DNA from 2 places in the Streptomyces sp. NPDC001787 genome. Region 2 is predicted to be linked to the other one. Evidence: riboswitches for the same ligand, from Rfam matches in the RefSeq annotation. Region 2 holds a riboswitch; the other holds the start of a gene.

Region 1 (8,139 bases), on a different contig from region 2:
ATCGACCAGCGGAACCGGTTCGTTCCCGGCGCACGACACGGGGTCGATCCGCAGCGAGGGCAGCGTCACACCGACCCCGGCGAGACCCCCCTTCAGCCGCTCCACCGCGTCCTCCGCCATCCGTACCCTCTCCGCCGCCGCTTTGCGCCGCTCCATCGAATCCATGCTGCACACCTTCCACGCTGAGTGACGAAAATGCCTACCCAGCGTGTCCAACGCGCGGCGAGCCCGGAAGAGGCGCAGTTCCAGCAAACACACATATGTCACGGTGAGTTGCCAAACCGGGGCCGGGCGCACGGAGACGTCCCGGAGCCCAAGTGTCGAGATCCGGGCGCTCCCCACCGTGGATGGGAGGCCCGTTGCCCCACCCCATCCCCCCAGTCCGCGGAGTTGAGGAGAATGGTCCCCCGGTCGGAGAGGGCGCACCGATGGGGCCCGGACGCGCGCCGGCCGGATGCGCGCCGCCCGCTGACCGCGCCCGCCCAAGCCGTACGACCGAAGGACCGAGAACCCCGATGCCCGACGCCGCCCCCCCTGCCCGACGCCGCCCCCGTGCCCGACGCCGACGCCCCGGCATCCTCCGCGACCGACGACGACCGCTACGGGGAGATATCCGTCGAACTCGAAGGCGAGCACGGCGGGACACTGGTCGTCAGCGGCGAGAACATTCCTCGCATCACCCTCACCCGCGCACCCGGCGCCGAGGTCGATGACCACATCGTCATCGGCACCCGTGACCCCGCACACCTCACGCTCACGGTGGACGGCCACGACGCGACGGTCCTGCCCGCCAAGGGCAGGCTCAGCCGCCGTTCCTACCGGGTCGATGTCACCCACGCGGGCACGTCCTACCGGCTGGTTCCCGACTCCATCCCCAGCAGCCGGCTGACCCGCGACGGGAAGCACCTCGGCGACTTCTCGTCGGACGGCGACAGGCGGGTGATCGCCGAGTGGCGGGCGGGGGCCCCGATCGAACCGCTCGACGCGGCGATCGGATACGCGCTGTCGGCGGCCTTCGGAACAGGTGGCCAGCCCATGTGGATGATGGCGGTCGACGCGGTCAGCACGGCACTCCCGTAGGAGCCGTGGGGCTCTGCCGCCCTGGCCCGTGGCCCGGGGAGCGGCGAAGAGCAGGTTCTCCCTGAGGGTCCCGGCGAGAACCGGGGAGTCCTGTTCCACGTACGCGAGGGAGGCGCGCAGTTCGGCCGGGAAGGCCGGCTGGATGGACATCATCATCGAGACGTCGGGCAGCCGGACGACCAGCGGGCCACCGACACGCCCCGGTCGTGCGCGTGGCGCGCCGCTTCGGCGGCGCCCGACCCGCCGCACCCGGCGTGCGGCGGCAGCCGGGAACGCCCGAGGGCGGCACCCCCTTCGCAGGGGATGCCGCCCTCGGTATGTCGGACAGGTCCGATCCTCCGGTTTCCCGGGAAGGATCAGAAGTCCATGTCACCGCCCGGCATGCCGCCCGGAGCGGCCGCGGAGGCCTTCTCCGGCTTGTCGGCGATGACGGCCTCGGTGGTGAGGAAGAGCGCGGCGATGGACGCGGCGTTCTGCAGGGCGGAGCGCGTGACCTTCGCCGGGTCGAGAATGCCCTCGGCGATCATGTCGACGTACTCGCCGGTCGCGGCGTTGAGGCCGTGACCGATCGGCAGGTTGCGGACCTTCTCCACGACGACGCCACCCTCAAGACCACCGTTGACGGCGATCTGCTTGAGCGGGGCCTCCAGCGCGAGCTTCACGGCGTTGGCGCCCGTGGCCTCGTCACCGGTCAGGTCGAGCTTCTCGAAGACGGCCGAGGCCTGGAGCAGCGCCACGCCACCACCGGCGACGATGCCCTCCTCGACGGCGGCCTTGGCGTTGCGCACCGCGTCCTCGATGCGGTGCTTGCGCTCCTTGAGCTCGACCTCGGTCGCGGCACCGGCCTTGATGACGGCCACGCCGCCGGCCAGCTTCGCGAGGCGCTCCTGGAGCTTCTCGCGGTCGTAGTCCGAGTCGGAGTTCTCGATCTCGGCACGGATCTGGTTGACGCGACCCTGAACCTGGTCGCTGTCACCGGCACCGTCGACGATCGTGGTCTCGTCCTTGGTGATGACGACCTTGCGGGCGCGGCCGAGCAGGTCCAGGCCGGCGTTCTCCAGCTTGAGACCGACCTCCTCGGAGATCACGGTGCCACCGGTGAGGATGGCGATGTCCGCGAGCATGGCCTTGCGGCGGTCGCCGAAGCCCGGAGCCTTGACGGCGACGGACTTGAACGTGCCCTTGATCTTGTTGACGACCAGGGTCGACAGGGCCTCGCCCTCGACGTCCTCGGCGATGATCAGCAGGGGCTTGCCCGACTGCATGACCTTCTCCAGCAGCGGGATCAGGTCCTTGACGCTGGCGATCTTCGAGTTGACGATCAGGATGTACGGGTCGTCGAGCGACGCCTCCATACGCTCCATGTCGGTGGCGAAGTACGCCGAGATGTAGCCCTTGTCGAAGCGCATACCCTCGGTGAGCTCAAGCTCCAGCCCGAAGGTCTGGGACTCCTCGACGGTGATGACGCCTTCCTTGCCGACCTTGTCCATCGCCTCGGCGATCTTGGCGCCGATCTCGGTGTCGGCGGCGGAGATGGAGGCGGTCGAAGCGATCTGCTCCTTGGTCTCCACGTCCTTGGCCTGCTCCAGCAGAGCGGCGGAGACGGCCTCGACGGCCTTCTCGATGCCCCGCTTGAGCGCCATCGGGTTGGCACCGGCGGCAACGTTGCGCAGGCCCTCGCGGACGAGCGCCTGAGCGAGAACGGTGGCGGTGGTCGTACCGTCGCCGGCGACGTCGTCCGTCTTCTTGGCGACCTCCTTGACCAGCTCCGCACCGATCTTCTCGTACGGGTCCTCGAGCTCGATCTCCTTGGCGATGGAAACACCATCGTTGGTGATCGTGGGCGCGCCCCACTTCTTCTCGAGGACGACGTTACGGCCCTTGGGGCCGAGGGTGACCTTGACGGCGTCGGCGAGCTGGTTCATCCCGCGCTCGAGACCGCGCCGTGCCTCCTCGTCGAACGCGATGATCTTGGCCATGTGAAGTGGTCCTCCCGGACAGGGGTGGATTTCTCCGGACCGAGTGGCGCCCGCGACGGACGGCCTGCCTGCCCGGTGGTTCCTTGCCCCACCGCGCCTGCGGGCCTCACCGGCCCGGTCCAAGTTTCTGTCACTCTCACCTGGAGAGTGCTAACGCCAATGATTAGCACTCGACCCCTGCGAGTGCAAGCAGGTGCCACGGTTTGTGGACACCCCGCGGGCCCGGAACGGGGGGGCTCACGCGCCCCCGGAGCACCGGGCGGGACGCGGACGCGCTGAGGGCCCGTACCCCAGGGGGTACGGGCCCTCAGTGCGTGAGTGGTGTCGTTGGCCGACCGCGCCGAGCTCAGCCGACGGCGAGCTTGACCATGTCCGCCTGCGGCCCCTTCTGGCCCTGCGAGATCTCGAATTCAACTCGCTGACCCTCTTCGAGGGTGCGGTACCCGTCCATCTGGATCGCGCTGTAGTGGACGAAAACATCCGCACCACCGTCGACCGCGATGAAGCCGTACCCCTTCTCCGCGTTGAACCACTTGACGGTGCCCTGAGCCATGCCTAACTCCCCTATTACTGGCCCTTGCACAGGACCGCACTTCGCGGGCCCGGGTCAGAACTCACCCTCCGACAGGAGAGGTTGTGTGCGCCGTAGCGCGTCGACCGCGGCCGAATGTATCTGTCCAACTGCCCTCTGCAACAGGTCAATCGGACGAGAATTCTGGGCATGGCTGAACACGCGAATATGAGGAATACATGGGATTCCCGGGCAAGTCGGGCCCGACAAAGGGCACTTATGACGCAAGGTGCTCAACCATATTGGCTGCTTCTTATCGCGGCCGGGCGCATTCTCATATGCGGGCGACACGGGCAGCGGAGGGGGCTTCCCCAACTGTACCGTGCTCAACCATGCAGAATTGCCCCCTCCGCTTCTCTCGCGGAGGGGGCAACAGGGGTCACACGGCGAAGTCGTCAGCCTCCGGCGACGGCCGGGATGATCGAGATGCCGGCGCCGTCCGGGGTGGCGGCCTCCAGGCCGCCCTCGAAGCGCACGTCGTCGTCGTTGACGTACACGTTCACGAAGCGGCGCAGCTTGCCCTGGTCGTCCAGGACGCGGGCGGCGATACCCGGGTGGTTCGCCTCCAGGGACTCGATAACCTCGGAGAGGATCGTGCCCTCCGCCGCGACCTCGGCCTGGCCGTCCGTGTAGGTGCGGAGAATGGTGGGGATACGGACCTTGACGCTCATAGGGGTGCCTTCCTTCGGTCTCGGGGTGGTCAGAGGGCGGCGGCGAGGCCGGCTTCGCGGAACGCGTCCAGGCTCGGCCGGATGGTCGCGGTCGCCTGCGAGGTCGCGGCCACCGCGTCCAGCGTCTTGAGGCCGTCGCCGGTGTTCAGGACAACGGTGGTCAGCGTCGGGTCGAGCAGCCCGGCCTCGATCAGCTTCTTCGTCACACCGACCGTCACCCCGCCCGCCGTCTCGGCGAAGATGCCCTCGGTACGGGCCAGCAGCTTGATCGCGTCGACGACCTGCTCGTCGTTGACGTCCTCGACGGCACCACCGGTACGGCGGGCGATGTCCAGGACGTACGGGCCGTCGGCCGGGTTGCCGATCGCCAGGGACTTGGCGATCGTGTTCGGCTTCTGGGGCCGCACCACGTCGTGGCCGGCCTTGAAGGCGGTGGAGACCGGGGAGCATCCCTCGGCCTGGGCGCCGAAGATCTTGTACGGCCTGTCCTCGACCAGGCCGAGCTTGATCAGCTCCTGGAGGCCCTTGTCGATCTTGGTCAGCTGCGAGCCGGACGCGATCGGGATGACGATCTGGTCGGGCAGCCGCCAGCCGAGCTGCTCGCAGATCTCGTACGCCAGCGTCTTGGAACCCTCGCCGTAGTACGGCCGCAGGTTGACGTTGACGAAGCCCCAGCCCTCGCCGAGCGGGTCGCCGATGAGCTCCGAGCAGAAGCGGTTGACGTCGTCGTAGTTGCCCTCGATGCCGACCAGTTCACCGCCGTACACCGCGGCCATGACGACCTTGCCCTGCTCCAGGTCGTGCGGGATGAACACGCAGGAGCGGAAGCCGGCGCGGGCGGCGGCGGCGCCCACCGCGCCGGCGAGGTTGCCGGTGGAGGAGCAGGACAGGGTGGTGAAGCCGAAGGCACGGGCGGCCTCGACGGCGATGGCCACGACGCGGTCCTTGAAGGAGTGCGTCGGGTTGCCGGAGTCGTCCTTGACGTACAGGCCGCCGGTGACACCCAGCTCACGGGCGAGGTTGTCGGCCTTGACCAGCTTGGTGAAGCCGGGGTTGATGTTGGGCTTGTCCGCGACGTCGGCGGGGACCGGCAGCAGCGGCGCGTAGCGCCAGATGTTGTTCGGCCCGGCCTCGATGCGCTTCTTCAGCTCGTCGGGAGTGCCGGTCGGCAGGTCGTACGCCACTTCGAGCGGTCCGAAACAGGACGCACAGGCGAAGAGGGGGCCGAGGGCGAAACGCTCGCCGCACTCGCGGCAGGAAAGTGCTGCGGCGGGACCGAGATCCACGGACGAAACAGAAGAATCGGTGGATGTAGCAACAGCCTGAACAGCCATGATGGCGGAGGTCCCTTTCTCCTCATCTTCCTTGCGGCGCATTTCGCCGCAAGACGGAATTGGCACCTTCCCCACCAAGACCTCGACGGTCGGCGGGAGGGTTGCCGGGACTTCAACGGGCCGTTCCCTCAGTCCCTCTGGATGAGCGCTGTGGCACTGGAATCTTCGATCCAGGCGTTTATTGGCGGACGGACCCCGACATGCGACGGTCATCCGCGTTGTTCAAGACTGTAACCGAAGCACCGGACCGTTGAGATAGTCGTCCGAACCGCGAGATGGATCACACACAGGGAGTATCGACCGTGCTGGAAGAGGTGGAACGCTGGCTGACCAGGCGTTCCTGGTCGGCAGCCGACCGCCCGCTGGACCGTCTCATCACCGCTCGCGCCGGGGATCCGCGCCGGGCGAGCGTGAGTGTCGTCCTGCCCGCGTTGAACGAGGAGGCGACGGTCGGGGCGATCGTGTCGACGATCCGGCGCGAGCTGATGGAGAAGGTCCGGCTCGTCGATGAGCTGGTAGTGATCGATTCCGGCTCCACGGACGCCACCGCCGAGGCCGCCCGCCACGCCGGCGCCCGGGTGGTCCACCGGGACGAGATCCTCCCCCGGATACCGGCCCTGCCCGGCAAGGGCGAGGTCCTGTGGCGCTCACTCATGGTGACGAGCGGCGAGATCGTCTGCTTCGTCGACGCCGATCTCAAGGACTTCTCCGCGGACTTCGTCTCCGGCATCGTCGGCCCTCTGCTCACCGACCCGTCCGTGCAGTTCGTCAAGGCGATGTACGACCGCCCCCTGGGCGACACCGCAGGTCAAGGGGGACGGGTCACGGAACTGGTGGCGCGCCCGCTGCTCAATCTGCACTGGCCGCAGCTGGCCGGATTCGTCCAGCCGCTGGGCGGCGAGTACGCGGTGCGGCGCTCCCTGCTGGAGCGGCTGCCCTTCCCGGTCGGTTACGGGGTGGAGTTGGGGCTGCTCGTGGACGCGCTGCACACCGTGGGCCTGGACGCGCTGGCCCAGGTCGACGTCGGCGTCCGCAAGCACCGCCACCAGGACGGTCAGGCGCTGGGCCGGATGGCGGCGGCGATCTACCGCACCGCGCAACTGCGGCTCTCCCGGGGACATCTGGTGCGGCCCGCGCTCACCCAGTTCGAACGGGGCGAGAACGGCTTCGTCCCGCACACCCATGCGGTGGACACGGAGGAACGACCGCCGATGCGGGAGATCGCGGAGTACACCTCGCACCGCGCGGCTTGACGCGGGGTGACGCGGGGTGACGCGGGGTGACGCACCGGAGAGCGGGCAGGGTGAGCGGCGCGCGGGAGTGGGCACGGTGAGCGCCCGGAGTGGGCACAGTGGCGCCCCGCCCGGCGATTCGCGTTTGACGGCTTCCCGGAAGGGCTAGGTTCCGCTACATGGTCTCCGAGCACGCTGCCCAGGTTCTCGTCGCGTCCAACCGCGGCCCGGTGTCGTACTCGCTGAGCGAGGACGGCTCGCTCGCGTCGAAGCGGGGCGGGGGCGGTCTCGTCTCCGGTCTGAGCGCCGTCGACGACAAGCTGTGGGTGTGCGCGGCCCTGGGCGACGGCGACCGCGAGGCGGTCCGGCGCGGGGTCGCCGAGCCGGGCGTACGGATGCTCGACATCGACGCCGACGTGCACGCCGACGCGTACAACGGCATCGCGAACTCCGTGCTCTGGTTCGTCCACCACCTGCTCTACCAGACCCCCGTCGAGCCGGTCTTCGACGCGGAGTTCCGGCGCCAGTGGGCCTCGTACGAGGCGTACAACCGGGCCTTCGCCGAGGCGCTCGCCGAGGAGGCGGGGCGGGGCGCCGCCGTCCTGGTGCAGGACTACCACCTTGCGCTGGTCCCCGGCCTGCTCCGGGAACTCCGCCCCGACCTGCGCATCGGCCACTTCTCGCACACCCCGTGGGCCCCCGTCGACTACTTCCGCCTGCTGCCCGACGACATCGGCGAGCAGCTGCTGCGCGGCATCCTGGGCGCCGACCGCGCGGCGTTCCTGACCCGGCGCTGGGCGGACGCCTTCGTCGGCTGCTGTACGGAGATCCTGGGCGGCACGGGCCGCACCCGCATCGGGGTGCACGGACTCGGCGCGGACGCGGACTTCCTGCGGCGGCGGGCGCACGAGGCGGACGTGGACGAACGGATGGCCGCGCTGCGGGAGCAGGTGGGCGGCGACGGCGACCGCCGGACGATCGTCCGGGTGGACCGTACGGAACTCTCCAAGAACATCGTCCGCGGCCTGCACGCCTACCGCGCCCTGCTCGACGAACGCCCCGAGTGGCGCGAGCGGGTCGTCCACGTCGCCTTCGCCTACCCCTCCCGGCAGGACCTCGCGGTGTACCGGGAGTACACGGCGGCGGTGCAGACCCTGGCCGACGAGATCAACGCCGCCCACGGCACCCCCGGCTGGACCCCGGTCGTCCTCCACGTCAAGGACGACTTCGCACGCTCGCTGGCCGCCTACCGGCTGGCGGACGTGGCCCTGG
Region 2 (8,139 bases):
GGAACCATCATCTGGTTGAGTTCCGAGCTGATGTTCTTCGCGGCCCTCTTCGCGATGTACTTCACCCTGCGATCGGTGATGGGACCGGATCACTGGAAGGAGATGGCTCATCATCTGAACTTCCCGTTCTCGGCGACGAACACCACGATCCTGGTGCTTTCCTCACTCACCTGCCAGCTCGGCGTTTTCGCCGCGGAGCGGGGCGATGTGAAGAAGCTCCGCACCTGGTTCATCATCACCTTCGTGATGGGTGCGATCTTCATCGGCGGCCAGGTCCTGGAGTACACCGAGCTGGTCAAGGACGCGGGGCTCTCCCTGTCGTCCGACCCGTACGGCTCGGTGTTCTACCTGACCACCGGCTTCCACGGTCTGCATGTGACAGGCGGTCTCATCGCCTTCCTGCTGGTTCTCGGCAGAACATACGCGGCCAAGAGGTTCACCCACGAACAGGCGACCGCCGCCATCGTCGTGTCCTACTACTGGCACTTCGTCGATGTCGTGTGGATCGGCCTCTTCGCCACGATCTACATGATCAAGTAACCGGGCTCGCACCCACCCACCATCGACGCAGAAGATCCTGACACCGGGGTAATCCGTGAAAAAGCTCTCCGCACGACGACGCCATCCACTGGCGGCGATCGTCGTACTACTCCTCGCGCTGGCGGCTACCGGGGGGCTGTACGCCGCGTTTGCGCCTGCGGGCAAGGCGCAGGCCGATGAAACCGCCCAGTCCCTCGCCATCGAGGAGGGCAAGAAGCTCTACTCCGTCGGCTGCGCCAGCTGCCACGGAGCCGGCGGTCAGGGCACCACCGACGGGCCGCAGCTTGTCGGCGTGGGCTCCGCCGCCGTCGACTTCCAGGTCGGTACGGGCCGTATGCCGGCACAGCAGCCGGGCGCCCAGGTACCGAAGAAGAAGGTCATCTACACCCAGGCCGAGATCGACCAGCTCGCGGCGTACGTGGCGTCGCTCGGCGCCGGTCCGATCACGCCGACCGAGAAGCAGGTCGACCCGGCGGGAGCAGACGTCGCCAAGGGCGGCGACCTGTTCCGCACCAACTGCGCCCAGTGCCACAACTTCACCGGTGAGGGCGGCGCGCTGACACACGGCAAGTACGCCCCCACCCTTGAGGGCGTGAGCCCGAAGCACATCTACGAGGCCATGCAGACCGGCCCGCAGAGCATGCCCTCCTTCCCCGACACCACGATGCCGGAGCAGGAGAAGAAGGACATCATCGCGTACATCAAGACCGTCAACGGTGCCGAGTCCGAGAACCCCGGAGGACTCTCCCTCGGCGGACTCGGACCGGTCAGCGAGGGTCTGTTCGCGTGGATCTTCGGGCTGGGCGCACTGATCGCAGTTGCCGTTTGGGTCGCGGCCCACACCGCTAAGGCCAAGAAGTCATGAGTAGCCAAGAGATTCCAGAAGAGACCCTGCCCGCAGAGCAGGAGACCGCGCACGGCGCGGTAGAGGGTACGGACGACCCGTTCGCCGACCCGGGGCTGCCGGCCCACAAGCCGCGCATCCAGGACATCGACGAACGTGCCGCGAAGCGCTCCGAGCGGGCCGTCGCGTTCATGTTCACCCTGTCGATGCTGGCGACGGTGGGCTTCATCGCCTCCTACGTCATCTTCCCGGTGGACAAGATCGTCTTCATCTGGCCCTTCGGCCATGTGAGCGCGCTCAACTTCTCCCTGGGCGTGACCCTGGGCGTGGCGCTCTTCTTCATCGGCGCGGGGGCCGTCCACTGGGCGCGCACCCTGATGTCCGATGTCGAGGTCGCCGACGACCGGCACGCCATCGAGGCGGCCCCCGAGGTCAAGGCGAAGGTTCTCGCCGACTTCAAGGCCGGTGCCGAGGAGTCCGCCTTCGGACGGCGCAAGCTGATCCGGAACACCATGTTCGGCGCGCTGGCCCTGGTGCCGCTCTCCGGTGTGGTGCTGCTGCGCGACCTCGGTCCGCTGCCGGAGAAGAAGCTCCGTCACACCCTGTGGGCCAGGGGCAAGCAGCTCATCAACATGAACACGATGGAGCCGCTGCGTCCCGAGGACATCGTCGTCGGTTCGCTGACCTTCGCGATGCCCGAGGGCCTGGACCCGGAGGCGCACGACTTCCAGACGCAGATGGGCAAGGCTGCCCTGATGATCGTCCGCATCGAGCCGGACGACATCAAGGACAAGCAGCAGCGCGACTGGGCCCACGAGGGCATCGTGGCCTTCTCGAAGATCTGCACTCACGTCGGCTGCCCGATCAGCCTCTACGAGCAGCAGACGCACCACGTGCTCTGCCCGTGCCACCAGTCCACCTTCGACCTTTCCGACGGCGCTCGCGTCATCTTCGGTCCGGCCGGTCACCCTCTCCCGCAGCTGCGGATCGGCGTGAACACTGAGGGCAACCTTCAGGCGCTCGGCGACTTCGATGAGCCCGTCGGTGCTGCCTTCTGGGAGCGCGGATGAGTACTTCGACGACCAACACAGCGACCGCTGACGCGGCGAGCGAGCGCAAGGCGCCCGCCGGCGAGCGGGTGGCCGACTGGGCGGACGGCCGGCTGGGCATCTACAGCCTGGCCAAGGCCAACATGCGCAAGATCTTCCCGGACCACTGGTCCTTCATGCTCGGTGAGGTCGCGCTCTACAGCTTCATCATCATCATCCTCACGGGTGTGTATCTGACGCTGTTCTTCCACCCGAGCATGAACGAGGTCGTGTACCACGGCTCGTACGAGCCGATGCAGGGCATCCGGATGTCCGAGGCCTACGCCTCGACGCTGGACATCAGCTTCGACGTCCGCGGTGGTCTGCTCATGCGGCAGATCCACCACTGGGCCGCGCTGATCTTCCTCGCCGCCATGTTCGTGCACATGATGCGCGTCTTCTTCACGGGCGCGTTCCGCAAGCCGCGTGAGATCAACTGGCTGTTCGGCTTCCTGCTGTTCGTGCTGGGCATGTTCACCGGCTTCACCGGCTACTCCCTCCCGGACGACCTGCTCTCCGGTACGGGTGTCCGCTTCACCCAGGGCGCGATCCTGTCCGTGCCGATCGTGGGCACGTACATCTCGATGTTCCTGTTCGGTGGAGAGTTCCCCGGCGGCGACTTCGTCGCCCGGTTCTACTCGGTCCACATCCTGCTGCTGCCGGGCATCATGCTCGGGCTGCTGGTCGGCCACCTGATCCTGGTCTTCTACCACAAGCACACGCAGTTCGCGGGTCCGGGCCGGACCAACAAGAACGTCGTCGGCATGCCCCTGCTGCCGGTGTACATGGCGAAGGCCGGAGGGTTCTTCTTCCTGGTCTTCGGCATCATCGCGCTGATCGCGGGCATCGCCTCGATCAACCCGATCTGGGCCATCGGCCCGTACCGCATCGACCAGGTCTCCACCGGAGCCCAGCCCGACTGGTACATGGGCTTCGCCGAGGGTCTGGTGCGTGTGATGCCCGGCTGGGAGGTCAACCTCTGGGGCCACACGCTGGTCCTGGGTGTGTTCATCCCCCTGGTGCTCTTCGGTGTCGTCCTCACCGCGATCGCGGTCTGGCCGTTCATCGAGTCCTGGGTCACCGGGGACAAGCGCGAGCACCACATCCTGGACCGCCCGCGCAACGCCCCGACCCGTACGGCCTTCGGTGTCGCCTGGATCACGGCGTACTTCATCGGCCTCGTGGGCGGTGGAAACGACCTGTGGGCCACGCACTTCCACCTGTCGCTGAACGCCATCTCGTGGTTCGTCCGGATCTTCTTCTTCGCCGGACCGGTCATCGCGTTCATCATCACCAAGCGGATCTGCCTCGGCCTTCAGCGCCGCGACAAGGAGAAGGTGCTGCACGGACGCGAGTCCGGCATGATCAAGCGCCTGCCGCACGGTGAGTTCGTCGAGATCCACGAGCCGCTCAGCCAGGGCCAGCTGCACACGCTCACGGCGCACGAGCAGTACAAGCCCGCCGAGATCGGCCCCGCGGTCGACGAGAACGGCGTCAAGCGGAAGGTCTCCCTGCTGGAGAAGCTGCGCGTCAAGCTCAGCAAGGGCTTCTACGGCGAGAACAACCAGATCGCCAAGCCCACCGCCGAGGAGTACAAGGAGATCACCAGCGGCCACGGTCACCACTGATCGCTTGAACTGATCGCCACAGCGGGAGCCCCGTCCATTCGATGGACGGGGCTCTTCGCTGTCCCCGGCGCTGGATAGGGTGGAGCCATTCCCTTTACCGGCTGTGGACCCCTGGAGCGGACCATGAACGTTGTGACCCCGAACGGCGGCGACAGCGTGGCGGACCGTTCCTGGCCCGGCGTGCTGAACCCGCTGCTGCGCCGCGAGGACCTCACGTCGGACGACACCGCCTGGGCCATGGACCGCATCATGAGCGGCGAGGCGACCGACGCGCAGATCGCCGGCTTCGCGGTCGCGCTGCGCGCCAAGGGCGAGACGGTCGACGAGGTCTCCGGACTCGTCCGGGCGATGTACGAGCACGCCAACACCATCCATGTACCGGGCCGCACGGTCGACATCGTCGGCACCGGCGGCGACCTGGCCAAGACCGTCAACATCTCCACGATGGCGGCGATCGTCATCGCGGGCACCGGTGCCAAGGTGGTCAAGCACGGCAACCGTGCCGCCTCCTCGGCCAGCGGCTCCTCCGACGTGCTGGAGAAGCTGGGCGTCAACCTCGACCTCTCCCCGCAGCGGGTCGTCGCGGTGGCGGAGGAGGCGGGCATCACCTTCTGCTTCGCCGTGAAGTTCCACCCCGCCCTGCGGTACGCGGCCAAGGCCCGCAAGGAGCTGGGCGCGCAGACCACCTTCAACATCCTGGGGCCGCTGACCAACCCGGCCCGGGTGCGGGCCCAGGCCGTCGGTGTCGCCGACGCGCGGATGGCGCCCATCGTCGCGGGCGTGCTCGCCGACCGGGGCAACTCGGCCCTCGTCTTCCGCGGCGACGACGGCCTGGACGAGCTGACGACCACCGCCACCTCACGGGTCTGGGTGGTCCGTGACGGCCGGGTGCGCGAGGAGGCCTTCGACCCGCGCGACGTGGGCCTGGAGCTGGTGCCGGTCGAGGCCCTGCGGGGGGCCGACGCCTCGTACAACGCCGATGTCGCCCGCCGGCTGCTGGACGGTGAGCGGGGGCCCGTACGCGATGCCGTGCTGCTCAACGCGGCCGCGGCCCTGGTCGCGCTGGACCAGGGCGAGGGCACGCTGAGCGAGCGGATCGCGGCGAAGACCGCCGAGGCCGCCGATTCGGTCGACTCCGGTGCGGCCAAGCGGGCGCTGGAGCGCTGGGTGGCGGTCAGCAACGCCTGAACGCGGAAGGTGTGGCCGAGGGCGCGGTCCGGATGACGGACCGCGCCCTTGCGCATGCCGGTACGTATGGCAAGATGCTGCGCAGGTCATGAGTGACAGCGACTACGGCCCCGGCCCGCTGTCCGGCAACCCTCCGTCCGTGGCGGGGTGCCCCGGGTGAAGACCAGGCCGTAGGCAGCGAGGTCTGCGGCAAGCGCGGGCCCCTCGGCATCGTTGTATGCCAACCCCCGGGGTCCTGGTCCCTAGGGAGCCTCTTGTGAGCAAGCGAATGCGATAGGGCTCGACGCCCTTCTCCGCGCACCTCTTTTCCCCTCTCCTGCGCTGCCGCGTATCCGCCGGCGCATGGATTTCGCCTGCCTGTTACGGGAGTTCGCCATGTCTGTCTCCACCGCTGCCACCGACCGTTCCCTTTGTGCCCCTCTGCCGGTTCTGGGGGAGAACGTCACTGTTCCGCTCGTCACGGGCGGCGAGGTCACCTACGCGGCCCTCGACTACGCGGCGAGTGCCCCGGCGCTCCAGCGGGTGTGGGACGACGTCGCCGCGTACGCCCCGTACTACGGCAGCGTCCACCGCGGTGCCGGATACCTTTCGCAGCTCTCCACCGACCTCTTCGAGAACAGCCGCGCGGTCGTCGCGGAGTTCCTCGGCTGCCGGGCCGAGGACCAGGTGATCTTCACCCGCTCGACCACCGACTCGCTCAACCTGCTGGCCGCCGCACTCCCCGCCGACTGCCAGGTGTTCGTGTACGAGACCGAGCACCACGCCTCCCTGCTGCCCTGGCGCGACGCCCGGGTCACCTACCTCAACGCGCCGCGCACACCGGCCCAGGCGGTCGAGACCCTGGAGCGGGCGCTCGCCGACCGCGACCCCTACGGCCCGGCCCTGGTGTGCGTCACCGGCGCCTCCAACGTCACCGGTGAGCTGTGGCCCGTGAAGGAACTGGCCGCCGCCGCCCACGCGCACGGTGCCCGGATCGTCCTGGACGCCGCCCAGCTCGCCCCGCACCACCCCGTGGACATCGCCGGGCTGGACGTCGACTGGGTCGCCTTCTCCGGACACAAGCTGTACGCGCCGTTCGGCTCCGGTGTCCTCGCGGGCCGCGCCGACTGGCTCCAGGAGGCCGAGCCCTACCTGGCCGGCGGCGGTGCCTCCCGCAAGGTCGCCCGGCGCGCCGACGGCGGCGTGGACGTGGACTGGCACACCACCGCGGCCCGCCACGAGGCCGGTTCGCCCAATGTCATCGGCGTCTACTCCATCGCCTCGGCCTGCAAGGCGCTGGCCGAGGCCGGCTTCGACGACCTGGTCGCCCGTGAGCAGCGGCTCGTCGCCCGGGTCCGCGCGGGACTCGCCGAGGTCCCCGCGGTCAAGGTGCTCTCGCTGTTCGGCGACGACGCCCCGCGGGTCGGCGTCATCTCGTTCGTGGTGGAGGGCTGGAACAGCTCGCACTTCGCCGCCGCGCTCTCCGCGGAGTACGGCATCGGCGTCCGCGACGGTCTGTTCTGCGCCCACCCGCTGGTCCGCACCCTGCTGGGCAGTGACCCGCAGGACCCGGGGGAGTGCGGCGCCCCCGAGGCCGAGCCGGGCGAGCGCTCGCTGAACGCCATCCGGGTCAGCTTCGGTGCCGGTACGCCGGACGAGCACATCGAGCGCTTCGTACGGGCGGTGGGGGAACTGGTCCGCGAGGGCGCCCAGTGGAAGTACCGCACCGAGGGCGGCCGCTGCGTCCCGGACCGGGGTGCGGCACAGGTCTGACCCGCGGACGCGGGTGCGCGAAACGGCTTCGGCCGGGTACCGGGCGACTGCCCCGTACCCGGCCGAAGCCGTACCCGCCGCTACGCGTCCAGGCCGATGGCGAAGGCCGCCTCCAGGTCGTGCTGGGAGTACGTACGGAACGCCACATGGGTGTCGGTCCCCTCGACGCCCGGGATCTTGCTGATCCGGCCGGGGATGACATCGGCGAGATCGTCGTGCTTGGCCACCCGGACCATGGCGATGAGGTCGTACGTACCGGTGACGGAGAAGACCTCGCTGACGCTGTCCAGCGCGGCGACGGCCTCGGCGATCTCGGGAATCCGGTCCACGCTGGTCTTGATGAGCACGATCGCGGTGATCACGGCTGGCTTTCTCCCTCGGTGGCCGTGGTGGGACTCTTCACTCTAGCCCCACCCCGACAGCGCCCCCAGGCGTAGAGGAACCCGGCGGCGAACCCCGCCACATGCGCCAGATACGCGACCCCGGGGCCGCTGCCCGCGGCCCGGGCGGCCAGCCACTGCAGGACGAACCAGAAGATCAGCACGATCCAGGCGGGGAAACGCAGCGGCAGGAAGAAGAGGAACGGGAAGAGGCTGGTGACGCGGGCCCTGGGGAAGAGGCGGAGGAACGCGCCGAGCACGGCGGAGATCGCCCCCGACGCGCCGACCAGGGTCTGGTCGGACCCGGCGTGCGTCGCCGCGTAGCAGACCAGCGCCAGATAGCCGCAGCCGAGATAGAAGAACGTGAACTCCGCGTGGCCCATCCGCTCCTCGGTCATCGCGCCGAACACATACAGAAAGAGCAGGTTGCCCAGCAGGTGCAGCCAGCTTCCGTGCACGAACAGTGCGGTGAGCGGGGTGAGCGCCGCGTGCGCGGAGCCGTCCCACAGCTCGGCCGGGATGACGCCCCACCGCTCGAAGTACGCGGCCTGCGCGGCGAGCAGGGTGTCGCCGGTGCCGTAGCCGGGGCTGAACCCGGACAGCGGACCGACCAGGAAGACGGCGCAGCTCAGCGCGATCAGTCCATAGGTGACCGGAGCGCCGCCCGCCGCGGCCGCGGCCCGGATTCTTCCGGCCCTGTCCCGCCAACCGGCGTCCCG

Evidence for each region. A riboswitch is a leader RNA that binds a small molecule or an ion and turns the genes downstream of it on or off. The one in region 2 is predicted to bind S-adenosylmethionine.
Region 1: another riboswitch for S-adenosylmethionine. It lies ahead of thrC (threonine synthase); the one in region 2 lies ahead of ABT170_RS01755 (aminotransferase class V-fold PLP-dependent enzyme).

The regions. Positions count from the first base shown of each region.
Region 1 covers NZ_JBEOZE010000052.1:1,339-9,477, reverse strand. The annotation lists gene ABT170_RS39085 (hypothetical protein) at 1-165, opposite strand, end outside; gene ABT170_RS39080 (hypothetical protein) at 553-1,080, shown strand; gene groL (chaperonin GroEL) at 1,437-3,059, opposite strand; gene ABT170_RS39070 (cold-shock protein) at 3,406-3,612, opposite strand; gene ABT170_RS39065 (MoaD/ThiS family protein) at 4,026-4,301, opposite strand; gene thrC (threonine synthase) at 4,331-5,635, opposite strand; SAM riboswitch class I at 5,655-5,783, opposite strand; gene ABT170_RS39055 (glucosyl-3-phosphoglycerate synthase) at 5,938-6,888, shown strand; gene ABT170_RS39050 (alpha,alpha-trehalose-phosphate synthase (UDP-forming)) at 7,047-8,139, shown strand, end outside.
Region 2 covers NZ_JBEOZE010000001.1:413,367-421,505, forward strand. The annotation lists gene ctaE (aa3-type cytochrome oxidase subunit III) at 1-540, shown strand, start outside; gene qcrC (cytochrome bc1 complex diheme cytochrome c subunit) at 596-1,405, shown strand; gene qcrA (cytochrome bc1 complex Rieske iron-sulfur subunit) at 1,402-2,454, shown strand; gene qcrB (cytochrome bc1 complex cytochrome b subunit) at 2,451-4,100, shown strand; gene trpD (anthranilate phosphoribosyltransferase) at 4,224-5,288, shown strand; SAM riboswitch class IV at 5,373-5,490, shown strand; gene ABT170_RS01755 (aminotransferase class V-fold PLP-dependent enzyme) at 5,664-7,040, shown strand; gene ABT170_RS01760 (Lrp/AsnC family transcriptional regulator) at 7,121-7,402, opposite strand; gene ABT170_RS01765 (rhomboid family intramembrane serine protease) at 7,399-8,139, opposite strand, start outside.